Regions from separate parts of the Vibrio ziniensis genome, predicted to be linked through region 2. Evidence: predicted binding sites of a transcription regulator. Region 2 holds the regulator's gene; each other region holds the start of a gene.
The links. Region 2 encodes PurR, which represses purine synthesis genes. Its sites were predicted from a motif close to TNANGNAAACGTTTNCNTNA; they were not measured.

Region 1: a site for PurR is predicted at 4,606-4,625, ahead of purE (5-(carboxyamino)imidazole ribonucleotide mutase). Genes of this name have one in related genera too.
Region 3: a site for PurR is predicted at 3,849-3,868, ahead of metK (methionine adenosyltransferase). Genes of this name have one in related genera too.

The regions. Positions count from the first base shown of each region.
Region 1 covers NZ_CP049331.1:41,103-49,298, forward strand. Annotated here, with positions in the region: gene def (peptide deformylase) at 1-51, opposite strand, end outside; gene G5S32_RS00185 (hypothetical protein) at 190-672, shown strand; gene dprA (DNA-processing protein DprA) at 675-1,790, shown strand; gene G5S32_RS00195 (DUF494 family protein) at 1,793-2,269, shown strand; gene G5S32_RS00200 (DNA topoisomerase family protein) at 2,285-2,851, shown strand; gene G5S32_RS00205 (5-(carboxyamino)imidazole ribonucleotide synthase) at 2,911-4,044, opposite strand; gene purE (5-(carboxyamino)imidazole ribonucleotide mutase) at 4,048-4,533, opposite strand; gene tsaC (L-threonylcarbamoyladenylate synthase type 1 TsaC) at 4,777-5,334, shown strand; gene hemF (oxygen-dependent coproporphyrinogen oxidase) at 5,368-6,282, shown strand; gene aroE (shikimate dehydrogenase) at 6,365-7,195, shown strand; gene G5S32_RS00230 (DUF1488 family protein) at 7,195-7,461, shown strand; gene G5S32_RS00235 (gamma carbonic anhydrase family protein) at 7,462-8,010, opposite strand.
Region 2 covers NZ_CP049331.1:1,940,023-1,948,218, forward strand. Annotated here, with positions in the region: gene mukF (chromosome partition protein MukF) at 1-20, opposite strand, end outside; gene cmoM (tRNA uridine 5-oxyacetic acid(34) methyltransferase CmoM) at 32-814, opposite strand; gene elyC (envelope biogenesis factor ElyC) at 904-1,722, shown strand; gene torD (molecular chaperone TorD) at 1,881-2,528, shown strand; gene purR (HTH-type transcriptional repressor PurR) at 2,809-3,816, shown strand; cyclic di-GMP riboswitch class I at 3,988-4,086, shown strand; gene G5S32_RS08875 (TfoX/Sxy family DNA transformation protein) at 4,200-4,787, shown strand; gene G5S32_RS08880 (TVP38/TMEM64 family protein) at 5,116-5,799, shown strand; gene G5S32_RS08885 (alpha/beta fold hydrolase) at 6,120-6,926, opposite strand; gene glgA (glycogen synthase GlgA) at 7,076-8,196, opposite strand, start outside.
Region 3 covers NZ_CP049331.1:2,737,771-2,745,966, reverse strand. Annotated here, with positions in the region: gene endA (deoxyribonuclease I) at 18-725, opposite strand; gene G5S32_RS12625 (SprT family zinc-dependent metalloprotease) at 874-1,377, opposite strand; gene G5S32_RS12620 (DUF2189 domain-containing protein) at 1,522-2,319, opposite strand; gene metK (methionine adenosyltransferase) at 2,548-3,702, opposite strand; gene tkt (transketolase) at 4,037-6,034, shown strand; gene G5S32_RS12605 (glycosyltransferase family 87 protein) at 6,175-7,356, shown strand; gene G5S32_RS12600 (class I SAM-dependent methyltransferase) at 7,359-8,060, opposite strand; gene G5S32_RS12595 (glycosyltransferase family 2 protein) at 8,078-8,196, opposite strand, start outside.

The DNA.
Region 1 (8,196 bases), 1.3 Mb from region 2:
AACAGTGCGAAGACGGTCATCTGGGAATGTTAATACTTGTAATACAGACATATACACTCGAATTATTGAACTAGGTCGAAACAGGATAAAGCTTGTTGGCTCAATTCTAGACATTTTATGAGTCAAATGACAGCATCCAGCGTGATTTATCAAAATCATTCTCATTCATTTAACGCAGGATGTAAGGTTATGACTTGGTTATACAGTTATTTTTACATGCTTGTTTTAGTGTTTAGTGCGAGTGTTTTCGGGGCTGTAGTTAATGAAAATTCAAGCACTGACCAAGTGATACCGGCAATGACAGCCTCTACATATTTTATTGATCAGACTCTCTATTCGCAAAGTCCTCGAGTATTAGCCAATAGTGAAGAGCATCAATATATCACTCAGCAAGAGCTGATCTATTTTGATGGCAAGCAGAGTAATCATCACGTATGGGGCATATATCGCCCTGAAGTTGAGTTTCAGCATGACAATCAATCGATCTTGGTATTACGTTTTTTAGCCATCGGAGAGTTGGTTGAAAGCAGCGGCAATATATCGATACTGCACATCTCTAAACAACAGCAAGAGGTTAGAAAGGGAGATTGCCTGTTGCCATTAAATGTCGCGACAGCTATCGAATGGCGTAATTTCCCTCGCAACATAGCGGTTCGAGTACAGGGCGAGTAAAAATGGAAGAACACAAGTTGGCGCCATGGTTAGCTTTAAACTTCACACCCAAACTGAGCAGGAAGGCGATAACACATTTGTTAAGCCAAGATTCTCTATCTAACCTATCTCGCTATTCCGCTAAACATTGGCATGAGGCTGGGTTATCTTCCGAGCAGATCCACTACTTAGTTCATGACGCTCAGCGAGAGGTGGACGAGTCACTGCTGTGGTTAAGCCACCATGAAGAACGATACATTATTACGCCTTTTTGCGACTCTTACCCTGCACTGTTGCAGCAAATTTCTTCAAAACCCAATGTCCTTTTTGTGGAAGGTCAATTAGCGACATTGAACCAGCCACAAATAGCGATTGTGGGCAGTCGCAATGCCAGTATTGATAGCCAGAAAATTTCCTACCAGTTTGCCGCACAATTGGTTGAACACGACTTATTGGTGACCAGTGGCTTGGCATTAGGCGTTGATGGCTATGCCCATGATGGTGCTCTAAAAGCGGGAGGTAAAACGGTTGCGGTATTAGGCTCAGGGCTTTCTTCCATTTACCCTATGAGGCATAAAAATCTTGCGCAACGTATCTGCGAAAACGGTGCGTTAGTTTCGGAATTTCGTCCCAATGCCAAACCCCGGCCTGTAAATTTTCCTCGCAGAAACCGAATAATTAGTGGTTTATCAATGGGGGTTCTGGTGGTAGAAGCGGCTGAAAAAAGCGGTTCTTTGATTACCGCTCGTTATGCGATGGAACAAAATAGAGACGTTTTTGTTGTACCAGGCTCTGTTTTTAATCCAAATTCCTTTGGCAGCAATGGCTTAATTCGCCAGGGCGCATGTTTAGTTCAAAATGTACAACACATTCTTGATGAAATTAATTCTATGTTGGATTTCAATCGATTACGGCACCAGCAATGTCAGCAAACACTTTTTTTGCCGCTAAATAGCGAAGATGAATTGCCATTTGATGAGCTGTTAGCTAACGTAGGAGAAGAAGCTACACCAGTTGATATTCTTGCAAGCAGGACCCATATACCTGTCCAAGAAGTCATGATGCAGCTCCTAGAGCTTGAGCTTTCAGGGCATGTTGTTGCAGTTTCCGGTGGCTATATTCGTAAGGGGAGGGGCTAGCTATGATGATGGATATTCTGATGTATCTGTTTGAAACTTATATCCATAGCGATGCAGAGTTGCAAGTGGATCAAGACGAGCTTGAAGATGAATTGCTTCGAGCAGGGTTTCACCAAAAAGATATCTACAAAGCCCTAAACTGGTTAGAAGAGCTAGCGGCTTTGCAGCAGACGGACGCTCAGTCAAAGATTTCAACGAGTGCGGCAACATCTATGCGTATCTTTACTGCGCAAGAGATGGTGCGTCTGAATATCGAGTCTCGTGGATTCATTCTATTTCTAGAGCAAATCAAGGTACTAACGCCTGAAACTCGTGAAATGGTCATTGATCGAGTGATGGGGCTTGAGACTAATGAGTTAGAGCTGGATGACCTTAAGTGGATCATCCTAATGGTGCTGTTCAATGTTCCGGGGAATGAGAACGCTTATACGCTTATGGAAGAGCTGTTGTACAGCAAAGAGCAGGGCATTCTTCATTAAGCTAATAAACGTATTATGAGCGGTAAAATTGATAGCGAGCTGTTTTCAGCTCATGAGCAAGCACTGAACGAACCTTGTCCACAATGTGGCGGAGCATTACAGCTTCGCCATGGCAAACACGGCCCATTTCTTGGGTGTACGCAATATCCCAATTGTGACTACATTAAACCGCTGCACCAGAACGACGGACACATAGTTAAAGAACTCGGTGTGCCTTGTCCTGAATGTGGTAGTGAATTGGTATTGCGCCAAGGTCGCTATGGTATGTTTATCGGATGCAGTTCTTATCCTAATTGTCACCATATTGAATCGCAAGATACTCCTACCGATGAAGCGAAACCAAGCAAGTTATACGCTTGTCCAGAATGTGGCAAAGGTCATTTAGCCGAGCGAAAAACTCGCTTTGGTAAAACTTTCTACGCTTGTGATACTTATCCTAAGTGTAAGTTTGCAGTGAACTTGCCGCCAATTGCGGGGAAGTGTGAAAAGTGTGGCTTTTCATTGCTGGTTGAGAAAAAACTCGCCAGTGGCACTAAGTATCAGTGTGCGGATCGTAAGTGTGGGCATGTTCAAGAGCAATAGAGAAATAGCTCTATAGAAAAAGGCGCTTAAAGCGCCTTTTTTGTGTCAGGAAATCAGTATTAAGACTTAAACTGTTTTGCGACTTCTTGCACAGCAGGGAACGCAACAGGATCTAACACTTCTGCTAATTCGCACAGTTTACGCACTAACTCACCGTGGTAATCTGCGGTTACGTTAATGTGGCCCATTTTTCTGCCTGGACGTTTTTCTTTGCCATACCAGTGAATATGACAACCTTCCATAGCGAGTAAGCTTTCTGGCAGCGAATCTTCGCCAAGAATGTTGATCATGGATGTCTCTCGCACCAGATTTGTGCTGCCTAAAGGCATGCCACACACTGCGCGCAGATGGTTTTCAAACTGACACGTTTCCGCGCCTTGTTGCGTCCAGTGACCTGAGTTGTGTACGCGAGGAGCGATTTCGTTAACTAGCAGTGTTCCTTGAACATCAAAGAACTCTAATGCTAATACGCCAACGTAATCCAAACTGTTTGCAACAGCCGCAAACATTTCTTTAGCCTGCTCTTGCAGCTCAGGAGCATCGATGGCGGTCGAAAGGCTGAGAACTCCATTCACATGTACGTTTTCAGCTAATGGGTAAACAGCTACTTCGCCATTTTTACTACGAGCACCCACCAGAGAAACTTCGCGGTCAAATGGCACAAACTCTTCCGCTACAATCGCTTGGTTATTAGAAGCGGCAATACACTCGGCCATTTCAGGCCAAATTTTTTCAGCATCCTCTGCGTTTTTTAGGCGCCATTGGCCTTTACCGTCATAACCGCCCAAAGCGCTTTTCAATACCATTGGAATACCAACGTGGGCAATAGCGGTGTCAAAATCTTCACGAGTATTGATAACCGTGTATTTCGCGTTGCGTACACCAGCATTATCTAACAGCGCTTTCTCAAGTCGGCGGTCACCGCCGGCTTTAATGGAATCTGTGCTTGGAAGAAATTTTCCGCTACGCTCACACACTGCAAGCACATCATGAGGAATATGCTCAAATTCAGCCGTGATAACATCCGCTTTTTCAATCGCTTGCTCTAGACCGTGGCCAATCACAGCTTGTGTTAAAGGATGAACCACATTCTTGCTGTTAACGTCAAACGCAGAAATTTCAATATTAAGTGGTGCGCCAGCCAGTGACATCATACGAGCAAGCTGGCCTGAACCTAATACCAATACGTGCATCGATTATTCCTCAGCTGGATTTGGATTTGCCAGTACCGCTTCAGTTTGAGCGGTACGGAACGCTTCAACTTTCGCCATCACTTCTTCATCGAAAGTACCGATGATTTGAGCAGCAAGAAGGCCTGCGTTAGCTGCGCCTGCTTCACCGATTGCTAGCGTACCGACCGCAATGCCTTTTGGCATTTGAACAATCGAGTATAGAGAATCTAGACCAGATAGAGCGCGAGATTGAACAGGAACACCGAGAACAGGCAGGCTTGTGAATGCTGCTGTCATCCCCGGAAGGTGTGCTGCGCCGCCCGCTCCCGCAATAATGACTTTTAGGCCGCGTTCTTTGGCGCTAGTTGCGTAGTCTGCAAGAAGTTGTGGAGTACGATGAGCTGAAACCACTTTGGTTTCATAAGCAACACCAAATTGCTCTAGCATCTCTGCTGCTAGCTTCATGGTTGGCCAATCCGATTTGGAACCCATGATAATACCGACTTTCATCTCAAACTCCTTCAAGCGTTAAACGTTTTTATTACGTGAGCGAACGACGCGCATTATACGAGGATTTTTACATCAAGCAAACGTTTGCGTTGTTGTGTTCACTAAATCATGGTGGACGATTTAATGATGATGTTTTCTATCCTGTGGTTCGAACTTCCGTCCGTTAAGGTATAGGAGAAATCTCCGATAATTTGTACACTGGGCGCAAATAGAAATAAGTCAGCTCAATTTAGGTAGTTTTTCGTGAATAATTTTGAACAAGCTTTACATGCATTGCAGTCTGGAGAAGTGATTGCTTACCCGACCGAAGGTGTTTTTGGTGTGGGTTGTGATCCGGACAGCCCTGAAGCTATCGAGAAATTGCTGCAACTAAAGCAAAGACCTGTAGAGAAAGGTTTGATCTTGATAGCTGCCTCATACGAGCAACTGCTTCCTTATATAGATGAAAGCCAGTTAACTGCAGAACAGTTACAACAAATCAAATCTACCTGGCCTGGTCCTGTTACTTGGGTAGTGCCTGCGAGCAGTAAAGTCTCCAAGTGGGTTAGTGGTCAATTTGATACCATCGCTGTGCGTGTTACAGATCATCCTTTGGTTCAACAGTTGTGTAGTGCTTATGGCAAACCACTGACGTCAACCAGTGCAAACTTAACCGGCCAGCCTTCTTGCATGACAACAGAAGAGGTCGAAGAACAACTGGGTGACAAGTTAGTTGCGATTTTGCGCGGTGCTACAGGTGGGCGAAATAAGCCTAGCGAAATCCGCGACGCAAAAACTCTACAAGTATTAAGACAGGGCTAACTCACTCTGCGATAGGAATGCGTAAGGAAAAAGATGTCGACAATTAATAAAGAAGCCGTGAAGCAGTTTTTGCTATCACTGCAGGATCAGATCTGTCAGCAATTAGAAAGCGTTGATGGTGGTGCTCGGTTTGTTGAAGATGCTTGGCATCGTGAGCCGGGAGAAAAACTCGGCGGCGGTGGTCGCTCTCGTGTGATGCGTGATGGCTTGGTGTTTGAGCAAGGTGGTGTTAATTTTTCGCATGTCACGGGTAAACAAATGCCTGCTTCAGCCACTGCGCATCGCCCTGAACTAGCAGGACGTAAGTTTGAAGCCATGGGTGTCTCTTTGGTTATGCATCCGAAAAACCCTTATGTTCCAACGTCTCATGCTAACGTTCGTTTTTTTATTGCAGAGAAAGAAGGCGAAGAACCGATCTGGTGGTTTGGCGGTGGTTTCGACTTAACACCTTTCTACCCTTTCGTCGAAGATTGCCAATTCTGGCACGAGACAGCGAAAGAAGTGTGTGCACCGTTTGGTGATGACGTTTATCAACAACATAAAGAGTGGTGTGACCGCTATTTCTATCTTCCTCACCGAGAGGAAACTCGTGGTGTGGGTGGTCTGTTCTTTGATGATCTTAATCAGTGGGAGTTTGATAAATGCTTCGACTATATAAAAGCAGTCGGTGAAGGTTACTGCCAAGCATATGTTCCGATTGTTGAACGTCGTAAGTCGACTGAGTATGGAGATAGAGAGCGACAGTTCCAGTTGTATCGTCGTGGTCGTTATGTCGAATTTAACTTAGTGTTTGACCGAGGAACGCTTTTTGGTCTGCAGACTGGCGGCCGTACGGAATCAATACTTATGTCTATGCCACCGTTGGCCCGCTGGGAATACAACTACCAGCCAGAAGCCGATAGCGTTGAGGCTAAACTGAATGAGTTTTTAGTAGCGCGTGAGTGGTGACAGAAATCGTACTGAGTGATAGGGTCGTTAAGTATTGTTAAATAACAGACTTAGCGACTTTTTTATTGGTAGAGGCAGGGATATGGCTTTTGTAAAAGATCACTATGCAGTGTTTGGTAATCCTATCGGGCACAGTAAATCACCTTTCATTCATACATTGTTTGCACGTCAAACTAATCAAAGCATGGAATATACCGCTGAGTTAGCGCCAGTTGATGGGTTTGTGGCAACAGCAAAAGCTTTCTTTGCCAATGGCGGTCGCGGTTGTAATGTCACGGTTCCTTTCAAAGAAGACGCCTATAAGTTTGCAGACCGTTTAACTGAGCGAGCACAACTTGCTGGTGCGGTGAATACATTAAAGAAACTGGATGACGGTGAGATCTTGGGTGATAACACTGATGGTGAAGGTCTGGTACAAGATCTGATGCAATATCAGGTGCCTCTGAAAGGCGTTAAAATTCTATTGATCGGGGCTGGTGGTGCGGCTAAAGGTACAATCAAACCTCTACTTGATAAAGGACCTGCAAGTATCACCATTACCAACCGAACGTTTGCTAAAGCGGAGTCATTAGCGCAGGCTTTTAGTAGCTTCGGTAATGTGAGTGCTGCAGAAATGAGTCAGATTGAAGGTAGCTTCGATCTTATTATCAATTCAACCTCTGCAAGCTTGGATGGAAAGTTACCTGAAATATCTCCTTCTATATTCAGTGCTCAAAGTGTTGCCTACGATATGATGTATGGCAAAGGCTTGACCATATTTAACCAGTGGGCTTTGGATAATGGATGCGGCCATGTCTATGACGGACTTGGAATGTTAGTTGGACAAGCAGCAGAGAGCTTTATGCTATGGCGCGGCTTGCGTCCAGGCACAAAACAAATTCATCGTGAATTAAGAAAAAACTTGGAAGGCTAATGAACCAATCGATTCTTTTCCCTGATATGCAAGAGTGGAACGCCGAATTAAAAGCAGTCACTTTTCCTGCACAGCAGTCTGGAGCTTTGATTGAATGTATCGTTTCAGTCGATGAACTGATGAAGTTATCAGGCATGACTATTAATAGTGAGCAAGAAGCCTTAGCAGTATTTGCCAGTGTTCGATTTGATCTGGAAGAATTAGCAGAAGAGCTGATTGAAGACGAAGCCTTCAATCAGTTTGGTCAAATTGAAGTGATGAGCTAATTAAAGAACTTCTTTAACATCGTTTAGATAATCGTTCTTGGTTTGAACGTAGTTGTCAGCGGACTTCAACAAAAATGCTCGTTCTTTATCAGATAGAGGGCGAGCTTGTTTCACTGGACTTCCCACATATAAATAGCCACTTTCTAAAATCTTTCCCGGTGGCACTAAGCTACCAGCGCCAATCATCACATCACTTTCTATGACGACACCATCAAGAACGATAGCACCCATACCGACTAACACGCGATCACCAATGGTACATCCGTGCAGCATCACCTTATGACCAACCGTGACATCATTACCGATAACGAGTGGGTAGCCGTTAGGGTTTTCAGCATTTTTATGAGTAACATGCAAAACACTGCCATCTTGGATATTCGAACGTTCACCGATTTGGATATGGTTTACATCCCCACGTGCGGCGACTAATGGCCAGATACTGGCATCGTCTGCTAATCGAATATCACCCACGATGACTGACGACGAATCAATGTAAACGCGAGAACCAATTTTAGGTGCGATACCTTTATAACTACGAACAGGGCTCATATGGCCTCCTTTTTCTAGCTGATAAAGGCATATTAAAAGGCTATTAGTTGTATTTATAGCCCGTTGCGCGCAAAAAACAGCCAAACAAACAAAAAATCGAAAAAAACCAAAAAAAAGCACTTGCCAATGTGAAGCTGATCTCTATAATGCCCCCTCGCTGACACGGACAAGCTTCGAAAGAAATGA
Region 2 (8,196 bases):
TTCTGAGTTAACTCACCCATTGTTATTCCTGTTATTGTTTTTTCTTAGCCCATACGTGTATGTATCGGCCTAATGAGAGGTATGGCTCCTGACGACAAAATTTTCGTTCTAAAGCCAATACATCATCGTATTGGTATTCGCCCATATTTTTCACATTGCCAATGTAATCACTAAAACAGCGAATACCAGATTTACCTTGTATCTCAAACCCTGAATCCTCTATCCACTGATACACTTCCGTAGGAAGCAATCCAGTTTGAGGCTGAAGTTTGAAGCGTTTTCTATGCGGCATTCCCTCTAATACATGAGGAATATTGCCACATACTGCATTTTTATATACAAGCCCGTGGTAGTTGTAAAACATGATAGATGCCATGCCACCCGGTCTCACTTGAGCTAACAAGTTTTCTAAAGCGGGTTTTGGCTCAGCCAACCACTCCATCACAGCGTGAAACATCACCACGTCAACTGGCTCAGTTAAATGCTCCTGTATATTTTGCACAGGAGAATGGACCAACTGATATTGATCAAGCAAGCCATTATTGGCAATATCCTGCTTAGCAAGATTGAGCATTTCAGAAGAAAGATCACACAAGGTCACACGATGTCCGAGCTTAGCGAGCTTCTGTGACATCTGCGCTAGTCCCCCGCCAGCATCTAGAATGTGCAACGGAGTTTCTGATTGGTCAAAACTTGCCAACAACTGCGTCAGGTCTTCCCACACAATTACTTGACGGATTTCTCCTTTATCGGAGCCATAGATATTTTTTACAAATTTGTGGGCAATATCGTCGAAATTACGATCTTCTGTCACAGCGGCTTGGGTTATCATAGCGAATTCGTGCTGCTATTTTGTCATAGGAATAGCAGGAATAAAGAGGGTTTCACCCTTTTTATTGTCAAGTGCTGTTTTTTCGGACTATTTTGTTTATGTTTGAGCTGAAAAAAATTGTTTCATCCTTTTTAATGCCCTTACCAGCACTGCTGATTGTGGGATTTATTGGCTTAATGCTGATTATGTTTACTGCCAAACGTAAAACTGGCAGCCTCATCGTTCTGTTTTCTCTAACCAGTCTTTTTCTTATTTCGTTTCAACCCATATCAACAAGTTTGTTGATGCCTTTAGAGCGCCAATACCCCGCGTTTCTTCCTGTCGAAAGAAACATTGATTACGTGATGGTTTTAGGTAATGGACATGTTGTCGATGGCTATATACCACCAACTTCTGAACTATCACGAGCAGCATTAATGCGTTTAACGGAAGGAATACGTATTGCTAGGATGTACCCAGGATCCAAATTGATTCTTTCAGGTTATGCTGGTGGCAGCGAGTTTAGTCATGCTCGTATGTTAGCACGAGTCGCATTAGCACTCGGTGTAGCAAAGTCTGACATCGTGTTGTTAGAAACAGCAAAAGATACTTGGGAAGAGGCAAGACAAGCTGCTGCATTCGTACAAAGCAAAAAGTTGGTACTAGTGACTTCCGCCAGCCATATGGAAAGAGCAATTAAAGAATTTAATTCCGCAGGATTAAACCCGATTCCAGCGCCAACCAACTTTTTAGCTCAAGCTAACATTACTCAACCCTGGGATAAATACACGCCTCAAGCACGCTATTTGGAGCAAACCGAGCGCTTTTGGTACGAGAGCCTTGGTCAGCTTTGGCAAAAGATGCGCGATTATGTTGCTGGCTCTGATGGCAAACTAACACAAGATAAGTAGCTCCTTGCAAAGATGATATGAAGACCCGCTTTATGCGGGTCTTTTTTCGCCAACCTTCGCTCAACAAAGGTCTTCGATCTGCATACTTTAGTTCGCAAATTTCGTACAGAGCGTAATTATTGCTTAGACTTAGATAAAGAAAAGTACGGAGCTAAGTAATGAAAGAAATTAAAGCCTTTAACGAAAAACGAGCTGAAATCTATTGGTGGCTTTCAGGTTTGTTTGCTTGCGAACTCAGTTCACAAGACTTGTCACATTACTCATCCCCCGAAATTTACAATTTTCTCGCAGGACTTAGTGAAAACGACCATTTAGCAGTCTCCACTCACAAACTATGCGCAACTCTCAAGCAACTTCTCAAACATGAAGATGCACAAGTGCAAATTGCTAATAGCTTCTATAACCTATTTCTAAAATGTGATGGGAATTCGGCTCTCCCGTACGCATCTCTTTATATTGATAAATCAAAAATGAATAATAAAACTCCAGCACAAGCAATTGCTGAGTTAATGGAGCAAAATGGCGTACATGTTCAAGAGCAGACAAATGAATCATATGATCATCTCGCTATCGAATTAGACTTTCTCGGACACCTCATTATTCGCTCTAACGAACTTGAGAAAGAAGCCCGTATGGAACAGGCCCTAAAGTTCCAAGCGGACTATATTCGTCATCATCTATTGAACTGGATACCTGATTTTTCTTTTGATTGTGCGAGCAAGGATAAATTGGGATTTTATTCATCAATTTCAGTATTATTGGTCGCTTTTTTAGAGCTTGATTTAAACTATCTTACAGGCAATTGAAACTCATCGTTGGTTCAACAAAGGGCATGAATTGTGACTACAGTTAAGTTTGCGCTATTGATTTGTCGTTGCTAGCTAACCATTTGCGGTTTAAACTCAATACCATAAAAGATGAATCATTATTTAAAACTCAAACCGCTATATCGAAGCGGTTTTTGTGTTTTAACGACTTTAGGCTAGAAGCTTTATAAACTTCGCCGCTGCTGAATCCGGCCAGTAATGTGGGTTGTTTACCTAATAAAAAATTTAGCGAAATCAGCAGTCAAAACAGGACAAATATATGGCTACGATTAAAGATGTTGCTCGCTTAGCTGGCGTATCAACCACAACCGTATCACACGTAATTAATAAAACTCGCTTTGTTGCTGAAGCAACTCAAGAAAAAGTTCTCGAAGCAGTAAAAGAGCTAAACTACGCACCAAGTGCCGTAGCACGTAGCTTGAAATGCAATACTACCCGCACCATTGGTATGTTAGTTACTCAATCAACCAATCTATTCTTTTCTGAAGTCATCGACGGTGTAGAAAGCTACTGTTACCGTCAGGGTTACACACTGATTCTGTGTAACACAGGTGGCATCTACGAGAAACAAAGAGATTACATCCGAATGCTGGCTGAGAAGCGAGTGGATGGCATTTTAGTCATGTGCTCCGACCTAACACAAGAACTGTCAGAGATGCTTGAAAGTCATTCGGACATTCCAAAAGTCATCATGGATTGGGGTCCAGAAGCTTCTACTGCTGACAAAATCATTGATAACTCTGAATTAGGGGGCTATTTAGCGACTAAATACCTTATCGACAGAGGTCATAAAGACATTGCTTGCTTAAGTGGACACTTACATAAACTCGCTTGTCAGGAACGAATTGCGGGGTTCCGTCGCGCTATGGCAGAGGCGAACTTGACAGTGAATGATAACTGGATTCTTGAAGGCAACTTCGAGTGTGATACAGCAGTACTAGCTGCAGATAAAATTATCGCAATGGATAAAATGCCGACCGCTGTGTTCTGTTTCAACGATACAATGGCACTAGGGTTAATGTCACGTTTACAACAAAAAGGTGTTCGTGTACCCGATGACATTTCGGTAATCGGATACGATAACATTGAACTTGCAGAGTACTTCTCTCCGCCCCTAACCACGATTCATCAACCAAAACGTCGTGTGGGCAAAAACGCATTTGAGATTTTGTTAGAACGAATCAAAGATAAAGAGCATGAACGTCGAATCTTCGAAATGCATCCAGAAATTGTAGAGCGTGATACAGTAAAAGACCTTACAAAATAATTAGTTACTCTATTTAAGTACCGTTCAATAAGAGCCAGTGAAATTCATCTCACAAATATTAAAACAGTAATAAGCTCGCAAACCCAATATTCAAACTTTGATCAACGTCACATTTAGTTCACATAAATGTGATGCTTATTCAAAGTTTTGTTTATTATTTTGAAAGTAATGTCACGCACAGGGCAAACCATCTGAAAGGGTGGGACGCAAAGCCTCCGGCCTAAACCAATCCATGTTAGTTCATAATTGGTAGGTAGCGGGGTTGCCGATGGCAAAAAGGTATACATGAGTTGACGCTTGATTGACATGCTCAATGTATTCTTTTGCTATTCTCTCGGACCTGAATTTGGTGGCGTATTTATTAATACACCGAGACTAACAGCATGGATAAACCAGTACTAAAAGACTCAATGCGACTTTTTGAGCAACTAGGAAGCGTAAAATCGCGTTCTATGTTCGGAGGGTTTGGCATTTTCATCGATGACACGATGTTTGCTCTGGTCGTTAATGACCGACTACACATTCGTGCGGATGATCACTCCTCAAAGAATTTCCAACAACAAGGCTATGAACCTTACGTTTATAAAAAACGTGGTTTTCCTGTTGTGACTAAATACTTTGCCTTACCTGAAAATGTGTGGGATACCCCGCATCTAATTATTGAAAAAGCAAAGCAAGCCTTAGATGTCGCGAAACAAGAACGCGAGACTCAAGCTAAAGCGAAACCAGACCGACTTAAAGATCTTCCTAATATGCGTCTTGCTACAGAACGTATGCTCAAAAAAGCAGGAATCGATTCTGTTGACATGCTGCAACAGAAAGGCGCAGTGGCTGCGTTTAGAGCCGTGCAAGAGACTCATGCCACAACTGTTGGTATTGAGCTTTTATGGGCTTTAGAAGGTGCAATTGAAGGTAAGCATTGGTCTGTCATTCCCCAGTCTCGCCGCGATGAATTAATGCAGAAACTCTAGTTTCTATATTCGACTTAAAGATACAAAGCACTCTTCATAGGGTGCTTTTTTATGAATAATCAAAACCAAAATGAAATTTAAAGTCGGCTCTGCCTTTCCTATTCTCTATACATGATACCATTCTGGATAATTTCCTGATCAGTGAATAGGCGTCGATAAGCAAACCCTCCGAGCCATGGATGGATCGGAGGAGCTTCAGGGACGAATGAATGCGCGTTTGCGTTTGACGCCTATTCGCTGTTCTACCGATGCTCAGTCTGATCATATTTTTATCTAGGATGGTATGAGGAGCAAGTGATGGTTTTATCCAACTATTTTGGAGTTAACGATGAGTCATAAACTGATACTAGGGTTGATTTTAATTACCCTCATCGTTGTTATGGGTACTGAGTTTAGCCAATATCTCACTCTGGAATATGCGAAAACTCAACAAGCAGCCCTCTCTCAATACATAGACCAGAACCTCGTTTTTTCAGCTATTGCTTACTTTATCGCATATATTGTGATTACCGCTTTATCCATTCCCGGAGCTGCCGTTGTTACTCTTCTCGGAGCGGCTTTATTTGGCTTTTGGTTTAGTCTTATCTTAGTGTCTTTTGCTAGTACAATTGGTGCGACCCTCGCTTTTCTTAGCAGCCGATATTTGCTTCGCAATTGGATACAACACCGTTTTAGTGACAATCTTTCTGCCATCAATAAAGGTGTAGCGCAAGATGGTGCATTTTATCTGTTTACACTAAGATTGATTCCAGTGTTTCCATTCTTTCTTATCAACCTACTTATGGGCTTAACACCGATTTCAACGACTCGTTATTACCTAGTTAGTCAGTTGGGGATGCTCCCAGGAACGGCTGTTTATCTCAATGCAGGCACTCAACTTGCTGATATAGACACTCTGTCAGGAATACTATCTCCAAGCGTTCTACTTTCTTTTGCGTTATTGGGCATATTTCCGTTTTTGGCAAAACAAGTACTGACTAAACTTAAAAAGAGAACAATCACCGACGAGTAATATGAAAATATTCATTGCTCAACATCCAACTGAAGCACATATTGTGTGCGGGCTGTTGCGACAACAAAATATTCCCTGTGAAGTTCGAGGTGAAACGCTTTTCAGTGTCCGCGGGGAAATCCCTTTTGATGAAGCCTCTTCACCTTATGTATGGCTTTTGAATCTGAGTTTGCTCGAACAGTCCGAACAGGTTATAAGTGACTACTTACAACCAGCATTCCCAAATCAGCCAGATTGGGTCTGTAAGCATTGCGGAGAGAATAACGAACCGCAATTCGGATTGTGCTGGAATTGCGGCTATGAGAGCATCTAGAAGGCTTTTAAGCGTTAATGGTTAACTGCTTGTGGATGAAATCGATGGAAACTCGGTTAAATACTTCAGGCTGTTCAATATTGCACACGTGCCCACAGTCCGGTATTTCCCATAGTTCACTTTTCTCGTGCAATGCCACCATATCTTTAACAGGCTGGATAAACATATAGTCACGCTCGCCCATCAAATACAGGGTGGGTATCGGTAACTCTTTATCGCGAAAATAACGCATCATTGGATTAATCTCTGCAGTAAGAGTAAACCAACGTTTGAATTCTTTCTGGCAAAGCTTCTTCGCTTCTCGGACAAACAAGTTTCGAGATTGCTTTTGACTTCTTTGCGGCATAACGATATAGGCAAATAAACGGTAGAGCCACATATATGGTACAAAATTCTTACTTATATGCCCCAATTTAACCAAGATTTGCGAGCGGGTATTTAAACGGGTGACCGCACCACCCAACACCATAGAACTCACGCGTTCTGTTGCCAACTCTGCAAGGTTACGTACGATGATCGTCCCAAGAGACATTCCGACAAAATGCGCAGATTGAATCTTTAAGTGATCGAGAACTCGTAATACATCTAACGTAACAGACTTAAACGTATATTTGTTACTGATCAGATCTTTGATGAGCTGAGGGGATTTTCCGTGACCACGCAGATCAACAAACAACAAATTAAAATGCTGCTTATACGCTTTAATTTGCTTAAACCAAATGGACGAACTGCCTCCTGCACCATGTACAAATACCACCCATTCCTGACTGGTTGGATGATGGTAAATTTTATGAAAAAGCATGCTTTGGGGCATTGGTACCACTTAATTTAATGTGAAACAGAATAGACTGAGGGTACCACATCCTCCCCTTTCAAGGTGATTAGAGTTGTTAAATAATGCTACTCTACCTCGACCAGATCAAAAACAGAGCTTTAAAGCTCTGTTTTTGTTCATTTATCTATCTAGTCAAAAATTGCGTAGTTATACATCTTTACGTACTCCAACGCAGATTCTCGCCAACTGAAGTCACACCTCATTGCGCGTTGTTGAACTTCTAATAATAAATCTGGATGTTGAAGATAAAAAAGTAACGCGCGTTGCATTGTGATGAGTAATGCTTCTGGTGATGGCTCTTGGAAACCAAAACCAGTAGCTTCACTAGGGTATTTATCGTAATCCAACACGGTATCTTTTAGGCCACCAACTTCTCGCACAATCGGCAAAGTACCATAAGCCATACTGTAGATTTGGTTCAAACCACAAGCTTCGAACTCTGACGGCATTAAGAAGAAATCAGAACCAGCTTCAACAAGGTGCGCAAAGCGATTACTGTAAGCCTCAACAAAAGCAAATTGTGTTGAATGCACGCTGGCTATCTTGTGTAACTGATTTGCTACTTCGGGCTCCCCCGTTCCCACGATAACCAATTGAACATCGTTACGCAGAAACTTCTCCAAAATAGGAAGAATGTAATGGAAACCTTTTTGATGCGTTAGTCGACACACCATTCCAAATAGAGGAACGTCACGCTGCGGAAGCTGCAATTCTTCTTGCAACACTTTCTTACTGGCAGACTTACCCTTCTTCAACGATTTTGCTTCGTCTGAATAAAATTCTGGCAAGTATGTGTCCGTTCTTGGGTTCCACTCACTGTAATCACATCCGTTAACGATGCCATGTAAATCACGTGCTCGGCGTACAAAATCATCAACCAAACCATGAGAACCAAGAGGAGTAAGAAGCTCTGACGCGTAATTCGGACTTACCGCATTGACTTTGTCTGCAAATGCAATACCTGCTCTGAGCATACTGATATGGTCATGACCATACTCGAGGAACTCCATCCCCGACAAATTAAGTTCTGGAATGACTTCTAACTGATGATGAGAAAATATGCCTTTAAACATCGCATTGTGAATGGTTATGACACTTTTGACGCCAGTAAAGTAAGGGTCGTTTCTGAAGCGAGTTTTGAGAAGAAATGGAACTAACCCTGTATGCCAATCGTTAGCATGGATAATATCAGGTTTAATTCCTAGCTTAGGCAACACATCTAAACACGCTGCTGAGAAAAAGCCAAAGC
Region 3 (8,196 bases), 800 kb from region 2:
CCGTTGAGTTGGGTGGCTTATTTTTTACTTTGGCACTGCTCATAAACAAATGGATTATGGTTGCCCTGAATTTTGAAAATTCGTCTTTCGCGTTCACATTCCCACTCATCAACAGGGTAGGTTTTATTCCATGCTTGCATGAGCTTAGTTTGAGAGGCTGATAGTTTAAAGCCATGTTCACTACTCATGTATAAATAAGTGCGAGCGATAGCGCCTCTGGCTCTGGCTGGTGGCATTGCGCTGCGCTGCTTGAAATCGACCTGCATTTCGCATTGTCCATAAGTAGCACCTGATGTGCCATTCCATTGACTGAAGTTGAAGTTGGATCTGTCGCCGTTGACTTCACCAATCGCTGGGGTCAGGTTGTGAAGGTCTGCTTCCATGCGACGAAACACAGCATCGTTATTGCTACAGAGTTTGCGTCCGCCTTCTTGCCAGCATTGACGTTGATGTCCAAATTGCCAAGCAGGTACAACATGCTCCCATTCTATGCGGCTAGCTCGGGTTTGTTGCTTGCGAACTTGATAGCCGCAGCTCGTTAAGTCAGGAATGCCTTTCTTTCCTTGCCATGAAATATCACAGCCACAGTAAAAAGACTTTGGGTGATCTTTATAGATTTTCAGTGCCTCGTTTTTGGCGCTAGAAAAAGAGCTTGGAAAATCAGCATAAGAAGTGTGAGACACGAGCAGTAAAGCTGATGTCAGCAGAAAGCGAAAATTAAACATATGTTGGACTGTATTTTATTATTTTTTACAGTCTAACATTCTCTAATTTGAAAGCTAGTTGATAAATACCACGTTAATTTCTAAGGAAATATTAACGTGACTCGCAGTTATTTTGTTTGCGAGGGGGATTTGTCTGCTAGGGTGATGGTTACCCAGTCAGTTGAATACCGGTGTAAGTCAGAGTTTGTTTGCACTGCTGACAACGGTAGGTCGCTTGCTTACGCAGTACTTTGTTGTGACGACGCACGGACAGTGGGTACTGATTACAAGCGCACTGATAAGCGAATGTTTTTCCTTGCACGGATTCAACCGACATTTTATGTGTGGTTTCAGCGGGTAAATTGAATACTCGATTCATCACTGCTTGCCATTCGATACCATGGGGTTTTACACGGCCGTAAACAGCATAGGTAATGAGGTGGGCGATTTCGTGGGGAATGACTTCACGGAGAAAATCTTGTTGGTTTTCTTTGAATAAAACGGGATTTAAGCGGATTTCCCACAGCTGTAGATAAGCTTTACCCGCAGCTTTACCTCTTAGTCGGTAGCTGATTTCTGGTAGTTCAAAATGGCGTTTGAAATATTGAGAGGCAATGTCCATGCACTTCTTCACTTGTGACAATGCTTGGTACTGCAGTTGAAAATCGGTCAAATCTGGCTCCAAAAAAATCCCCACTAATACGCAGCTAGTTAGGTATTAGCGGGGAAATTATAACATCAAACCTCTTTTTATCACTGAGTTGTGTTCTGAGCCTTATTAAGAAAATACAAATAGCGATAAAGAGAAGGTGGAGGCCTATGGTTGATGTTTTTTCTTAATCGTTGCTTGGTAACCATGCCAGGTGGCATATCCGAGTATCGGCATAGTAAAGAGCATGCCAATTCCGTAAGTCGCAAAGCCGATTAAAATTCCGCCACAGATGATTGCAGCCCAGACAATCATCGCTGGAATGTTTGATTTTACAGCGTTAAAGCTACTAAAAATGGCGGTCATCACATCGACACGTCTCTCCATCATCAATGGAATAGAGAACGCGGAGATGCTGAAAATAACGCACGCTATGATGAAACCAATCAGTGAGCCGATGACTAGGAAAGGGAGGAAATCGGTCAACGGTGCGCCTTGAACGGATGGGTAAAGTGCATGTAAAAGTGCAGCTATCCTCATCCAGAATATCATTGCTACAGCGAGAACCACGGCAAACATCCATTGTGAAGTACTATTACGAGTAATCGCTTTCATGGAGTGCATTAAGCCTGTTTCTCTGCCTCTTTCTCTTTGCCAAGATGCGTCGTAAAGTCCAAGCGCTAGGAAGGGACCAATTAGCATATAAACGACTAAAGCAGGCATCACTACTAGGTGGGTTCCTTGCCATTGGATAAGCAACACAATGCCGACAGCAGCAGCCATAAAGCAAAGCCCATAAAAGGCGCTGGTAAGAGGTAGTCGAATAAAATCGTGCAGACCTAGAGCAAGCCAGTGTAAGGGCGCAGAAACTTCCACTTTATTGCAAGGCAGTGTGCGAGCATATTCTTGATGGCTGACTTCTTTGTCTTTTTGCTTGAAGTCAGAAGGGTCTATTGTACGAGGCATAAATCCTCCCAAAACAATATGGCAGTGAATGAGAAAGTTCGGTTTTGTTCGAGTACAAAACACTCGTTAGTTTGTAACATTTTATTAACTATTACTTGGTTAACTATTGTTGATAAGGCTGAAAATTACAAATGCTCTGATTGAATTTTAATCAGATTCGATTTTAGAAGAGTACAAAAGCAAAAGCCCCCGCCAGAAGGCGAGGGCTTGTCAGTAAAGCGTTTTGAATTACTTAAGGTTTGCGAAATCGCGCAGTAACTCAACTTTGTCAGTAGCTTCCCAAGGAAACTCTTCACGACCGAAGTGACCGTAAGCTGCTGTTTTCTTATAGATAGGTTGAAGTAGGTTCAACATCTCTTGCAGGCCGTATGGACGTAGGTCGAAGAATTGGCGAACCGCTTCGATGATGATGTCGTGAGACACTTTTTCAGTACCGAACGTTTCAACCATGATAGATGTTGGATCTGCAACACCGATAGCGTATGAAAGTTGGATTTCACAGCGATCAGCCATGCCAGCTGCTACGATGTTTTTCGCAACGTAACGTGCTGCGTATGCTGCAGAACGGTCAACTTTTGATGGATCTTTACCAGAGAATGCTCCACCACCGTGACGAGCCGCGCCGCCGTAAGTATCTACGATAATTTTACGACCAGTTAGACCACAGTCACCCATTGGGCCACCGATTACGAAACGGCCTGTTGGGTTAATGAAGAATTTAGTCTCTTTGCTCAACCATTCTGCTGGAAGTACAGGCTTGATGATCTCTTCCATTACTGCTTCACGCAGATCTGGAGTAGAGATGGTGTCACAGTGTTGAGTTGAAAGAACAACTGCATCGATACCTACAATCTTACCTTGATCGTATTGGAACGTTACCTGAGATTTTGCATCAGGACGTAACCAAGGTAGCGTACCGTTCTTACGAACTTCAGCTTGCTTTTGTACCAGTAGGTGAGAGTAAGTGATTGGTGCTGGCATCAATACGTCAGTTTCGTTACATGCGTAACCGAACATGATACCTTGGTCACCTGCGCCTTGCTCTTTAGGATCTGCTTTATCAACACCTTGGTTGATGTCTGGAGACTGCTTACCGATGGTGTTAAGAACTGCACATGAGTTAGCATCGAAGCCCATATCTGAATGGACATAACCAATTTCACGAACAGTTTCACGAGTTAGTTCTTCAATATCAACCCATGCTGAAGTTGTGATCTCACCACCAACCATAACCATGCCGGTTTTTACGTAAGTTTCACAAGCAACACGTGCTTTAGGGTCTTGTTCCAAAATAGCATCTAGAACCGCATCTGAGATTTGGTCTGCGATTTTATCCGGATGTCCCTCTGATACTGATTCAGAAGTAAACAGGTGCTTAGCCATGATAGCTCCAATATAAATAGTCAAAAAGTAGCAAAGAATTTGTCCTTCACTACTTTGAAAAGTGTTCATTATGTAGGCGTTTCTACATCTAGACGGCTATTTTAGTTTTGAATGCTTAAATTACAAGCTCTTTTTCACTTTTAGATATAACCAAACGTTTGCTTACATTCCTTCTTTACTTGCAGTCTTATCCGAATCTAGCCGACAAAATTGCTTTATAAGACAAGTAAACGATTGCAGTGATTTAGGGGCTTTGTAACAATACCCACAATTTAACAATACCCTCAATTATAGATAGATTATTTCACTTCGCTTAAATCAATCAGGAGCTGACATGGCGTCTCGCAAACAATTGGCTAATGCAATCCGTGCTCTAAGCATGGATGGTGTTCAAAAAGCTAACTCTGGCCACCCGGGTGCACCTATGGGTATGGCGGATATCGCTGAAGTACTTTGGCGTTCACACCTAAACCATAACCCACAAAACCCTAACTGGGCTGACCGCGACCGTTTTATTCTTTCTAACGGTCATGGCTCGATGCTGATTTACTCACTGCTGCACCTGACTGGTTACGAGCTTTCAATGGAAGATTTAAAGAACTTCCGTCAGCTTCACTCAAAAACCCCAGGTCACCCAGAGTACGGTTATGCACCAGGTGTTGAAACGACGACTGGTCCACTAGGTCAAGGTATCACTAACGCTGTGGGTATGGCACTGGCTGAGAAAGCGCTTGCTGCTCAGTTCAACAAAGAAGGCCACGACATCGTTGACCACTTCACATACGCGTTCATGGGTGACGGCTGTATGATGGAAGGTATCTCGCACGAGGCATGTTCTCTAGCAGGTACACTAGGTCTGGGCAAACTGATTGCATTCTGGGATGACAACGGTATCTCTATCGATGGTCACGTTGAAGGTTGGTTCGCTGACGATACACCAAAACGTTTTGAAGCGTACGGCTGGCATGTTATCCCAGCAGTTGATGGTCACGATGCTGACGCAATCAACGCAGCAATCATCGCGGCGAAAGCGGAAACAGGTCGTCCAACTCTAATCTGTACTAAAACCATCATCGGTTTTGGTTCGCCAAACAAAGCGGGCTCTCACGATTGTCACGGTGCTCCACTAGGCGCTGATGAAATCAAAGCAGCACGTGAATTCCTCGTTTGGGAATACGCACCGTTTGAAATCCCTGCCGATATCTATGCGAACTGGGATGCAAAAGAAGCAGGCGCAGCAAAAGAAGCGGCATGGGATGAAAAATTCGCAGCGTACGCAGCGGCATACCCTGAGCTAGCAGCAGAATTCAAACGTCGTGTGAACGGCGAACTTCCAGCGCAGTGGGAAGAGAAAGCAAACGCAGTGATTGCCGAGCTTCAAGCAAACCCAGCGAACATCGCATCACGCAAAGCATCGCAAAACGCACTCGAAGCGTTTGGTAAAATGCTACCTGAATTCATGGGCGGATCGGCTGACCTTGCACCTTCAAACCTAACCATGTGGTCTGGCTCTAAGTCAATCACGCCAGAAGATGCATCAGGCAACTATATCCATTACGGTGTTCGTGAATTCGGTATGACGGCTATCATGAACGGTATCGCGCTACATGGTGGTTTCGTTCCTTACGGCGCAACCTTCCTGATGTTCATGGAATACGCTCGTAATGCGCTGCGTATGGCGGCACTGATGAAAGTGCAAAACATCCAAGTGTACACGCACGACTCTATCGGCCTTGGCGAAGATGGTCCAACTCACCAACCGGTTGAGCAAACCGCTTCTCTACGTCTGACTCCAAACATGAGCACATGGCGTCCATGTGACCAGGTGGAATCAGCAGTAGCTTGGAAACTGGCTATCGAGCGTAAAGACGCGCCTACTGCGCTTATCTTCTCTCGTCAAAATCTAGCACAGCAACCACGTTCAGCAGAGCAAGTGGCTGACATCGCTAAGGGTGGTTACATCCTGAAAGATTGTGCAGGCAAACCTGAGCTAATTCTGATTGCGACAGGCTCTGAAGTTGATTTGGCTGTGAAAGCGGCTGAGCAACTTACCGCAGAAGGTAAACAAGTACGTGTTGTTTCAATGCCATCAACCGATGCATTTGACAAACAAGACGCAGCTTACCGCAGTGCAGTTCTGCCAGCAGATGTAACAGCGCGTATCGCTATCGAAGCAGGTATCGCGGATTACTGGTACAAGTACGTTGGCCTAAACGGCAAAATCATCGGTATGACGACATTCGGTGAATCTGCACCAGCAGATCAACTGTTCAAGATGTTCGGCTTTACTGTTGAGAATGTTGTTGAAAAAGCAAAAGAGTTGATTAAGTAACCTACAACTTTTTAAATAAAAAACGAGCCTTAGAGCTCGTTTTTTTGTGGATGAAATATTTTGAATTCGCATTTCCCTAGAAAATAATCTACTGTTTTTAATAACAAAAATAATTGCTTATAAACTTGAGTGAGGAATGGATGTTTCTTCAAGCTAAGACGTCAAAATTTATTTTAATCGTTGGTTTGTTCGTTGGATTTTTGGGAAGTTTGAAATTTTTATATATAGATAATAAGGATTTCCTGAATGGGGACTTATCTAGAGGACAAATTGTTGGTAGAGATTTTCTTCATTCATGGACTGCAGTAAAATTAGCAAGTGAAGGTAAATATGATGATATTTATAATCCAGAACTATTAATATCGCATAGTCCTGATGACGTAAAAAAAACTGGTGTAGCATTTAACTTTGCTTATCCTCCACAGACATTAGCATTATTACTTCCCCTATCAAATTTTAACTATATCACCTCACTAATTATTTGGGGTTGCTTTAGTATTTTGTGTTATATATCATCTTCAATTATCTTTGAAAAGAAAGTTTCTAATATTGCTTTACTATTAATTGCACCTACAACTTTCCTTAATATAAGTATGGGGCAGAATGGATTATTTACAGCAGCATTGTTAATTAGTGGTTTAATACTGTTAGAATCTAAGCCTAGATTGTCAGGAATTTTATTTGGTATTTTAACAATTAAACCTCATCTAGGAATTCTGATACCTGTAGCTCTTATTGCTGGTGGCTATAAAAAGTCTTTTCTTTGGGCGATGATATCTACAATTTGTTTTTTTGTTATATCTTTGATTGTTTTTGGGAGTGGAGTATGGGAAGCTTGGTTCAATAATGCTCCATGGGTTTACGCCAAAAATTTTATTGAGAATGGAACCGGATTTGCTCTTTTTATGCAGCCATCTCCATTTATGACTATTAGATTATTATTTAATAATACTGAACTTGCATGGTTAACCCAAATTATTAGTGCTATATTATCTTCTGGATGTGTAATTTATACATTTAAAAAAAGTCATAGTTTAGAACTTAAGGCATCAGTACTTATTACTGCAACATATTTAGTTAGCCCATATATTCATTCATATGATATGGCTGCATTGAATTTTGTTATGATATGGCAGGCTAGAAAGGGGCTAGAAAATGGATTTATATATGGAGAGCAAACTTTACTTGTAGTTGCTTGGGTCATGCCTCTTATTATGATGTCAATTGGGTATTTAGGCTTTCCAATATTCCCATTAATTACTTTATTAATGTTATCTGTATTAGTGTATAAAGTAAATATAACAAAAAACGATAAATTATAAATCTATTTTTTTGCATGGAATATATAAAATAAATTTAGATCAATGCTCTGTATAAATTTAAATGGCCAAAAATAACTATAATTATTTGGAAAATAATAGTTTAGAAAAGCTACTAAATTATTGCATGGGTTCACATGCTCTCTAGCCATTATATAATCGTATTGCAACCCGTTTTTAATAGCATCTTTCCTAGTAGTTAGGTATCTACCCAATCTCCAAGCTATTCCAGGATCGGTTGGAATTATAATGGAAATTGTGCCATTAGTTTTTAATACTCTTTTCCATTCTTTTATAACTAAATGTGGTTCATATAAGTGTTCTAGGATATGTGTAGCAATTAAACGGTCAAAACTATCATCTTCAAAACTTAACTGTTTAGCATCTTCAACAAGATAAGATATTCTCCTATCATTATCTCCTGTTCCTATTTTTTCTTTTGCAAAAGAAAGGTTTTTAGGGTCGCTATCTGTTATTATATATTCAGTGAACGTATGGTTTACATATTTAAAATGCTCACCTAATCCAGCTCCAACTTCCAATACTCTTGAGAAGTGTTCGTTAGTTTTGAACTTGTTTTCACAGGATTTATGGCCTAAATTAAGTACTTTACCTGTAGAATTATTGTAAACGCGCTCTTCATATGTATCACTAAAGCTTTCTAAGTAGAGAAGCCAATCAATATCATCATCTTTATTCTTTCTCATATCTAATCCTATAATTCTTATTCTATATTAACTGGATAGTAATTATTATAATGTAAATATGTTAAGTTCATTCTTCCTTTTGTTACGTTATCTAACATTAATCCTGTGAAGAGGCTAATTACTGATATTACACCTA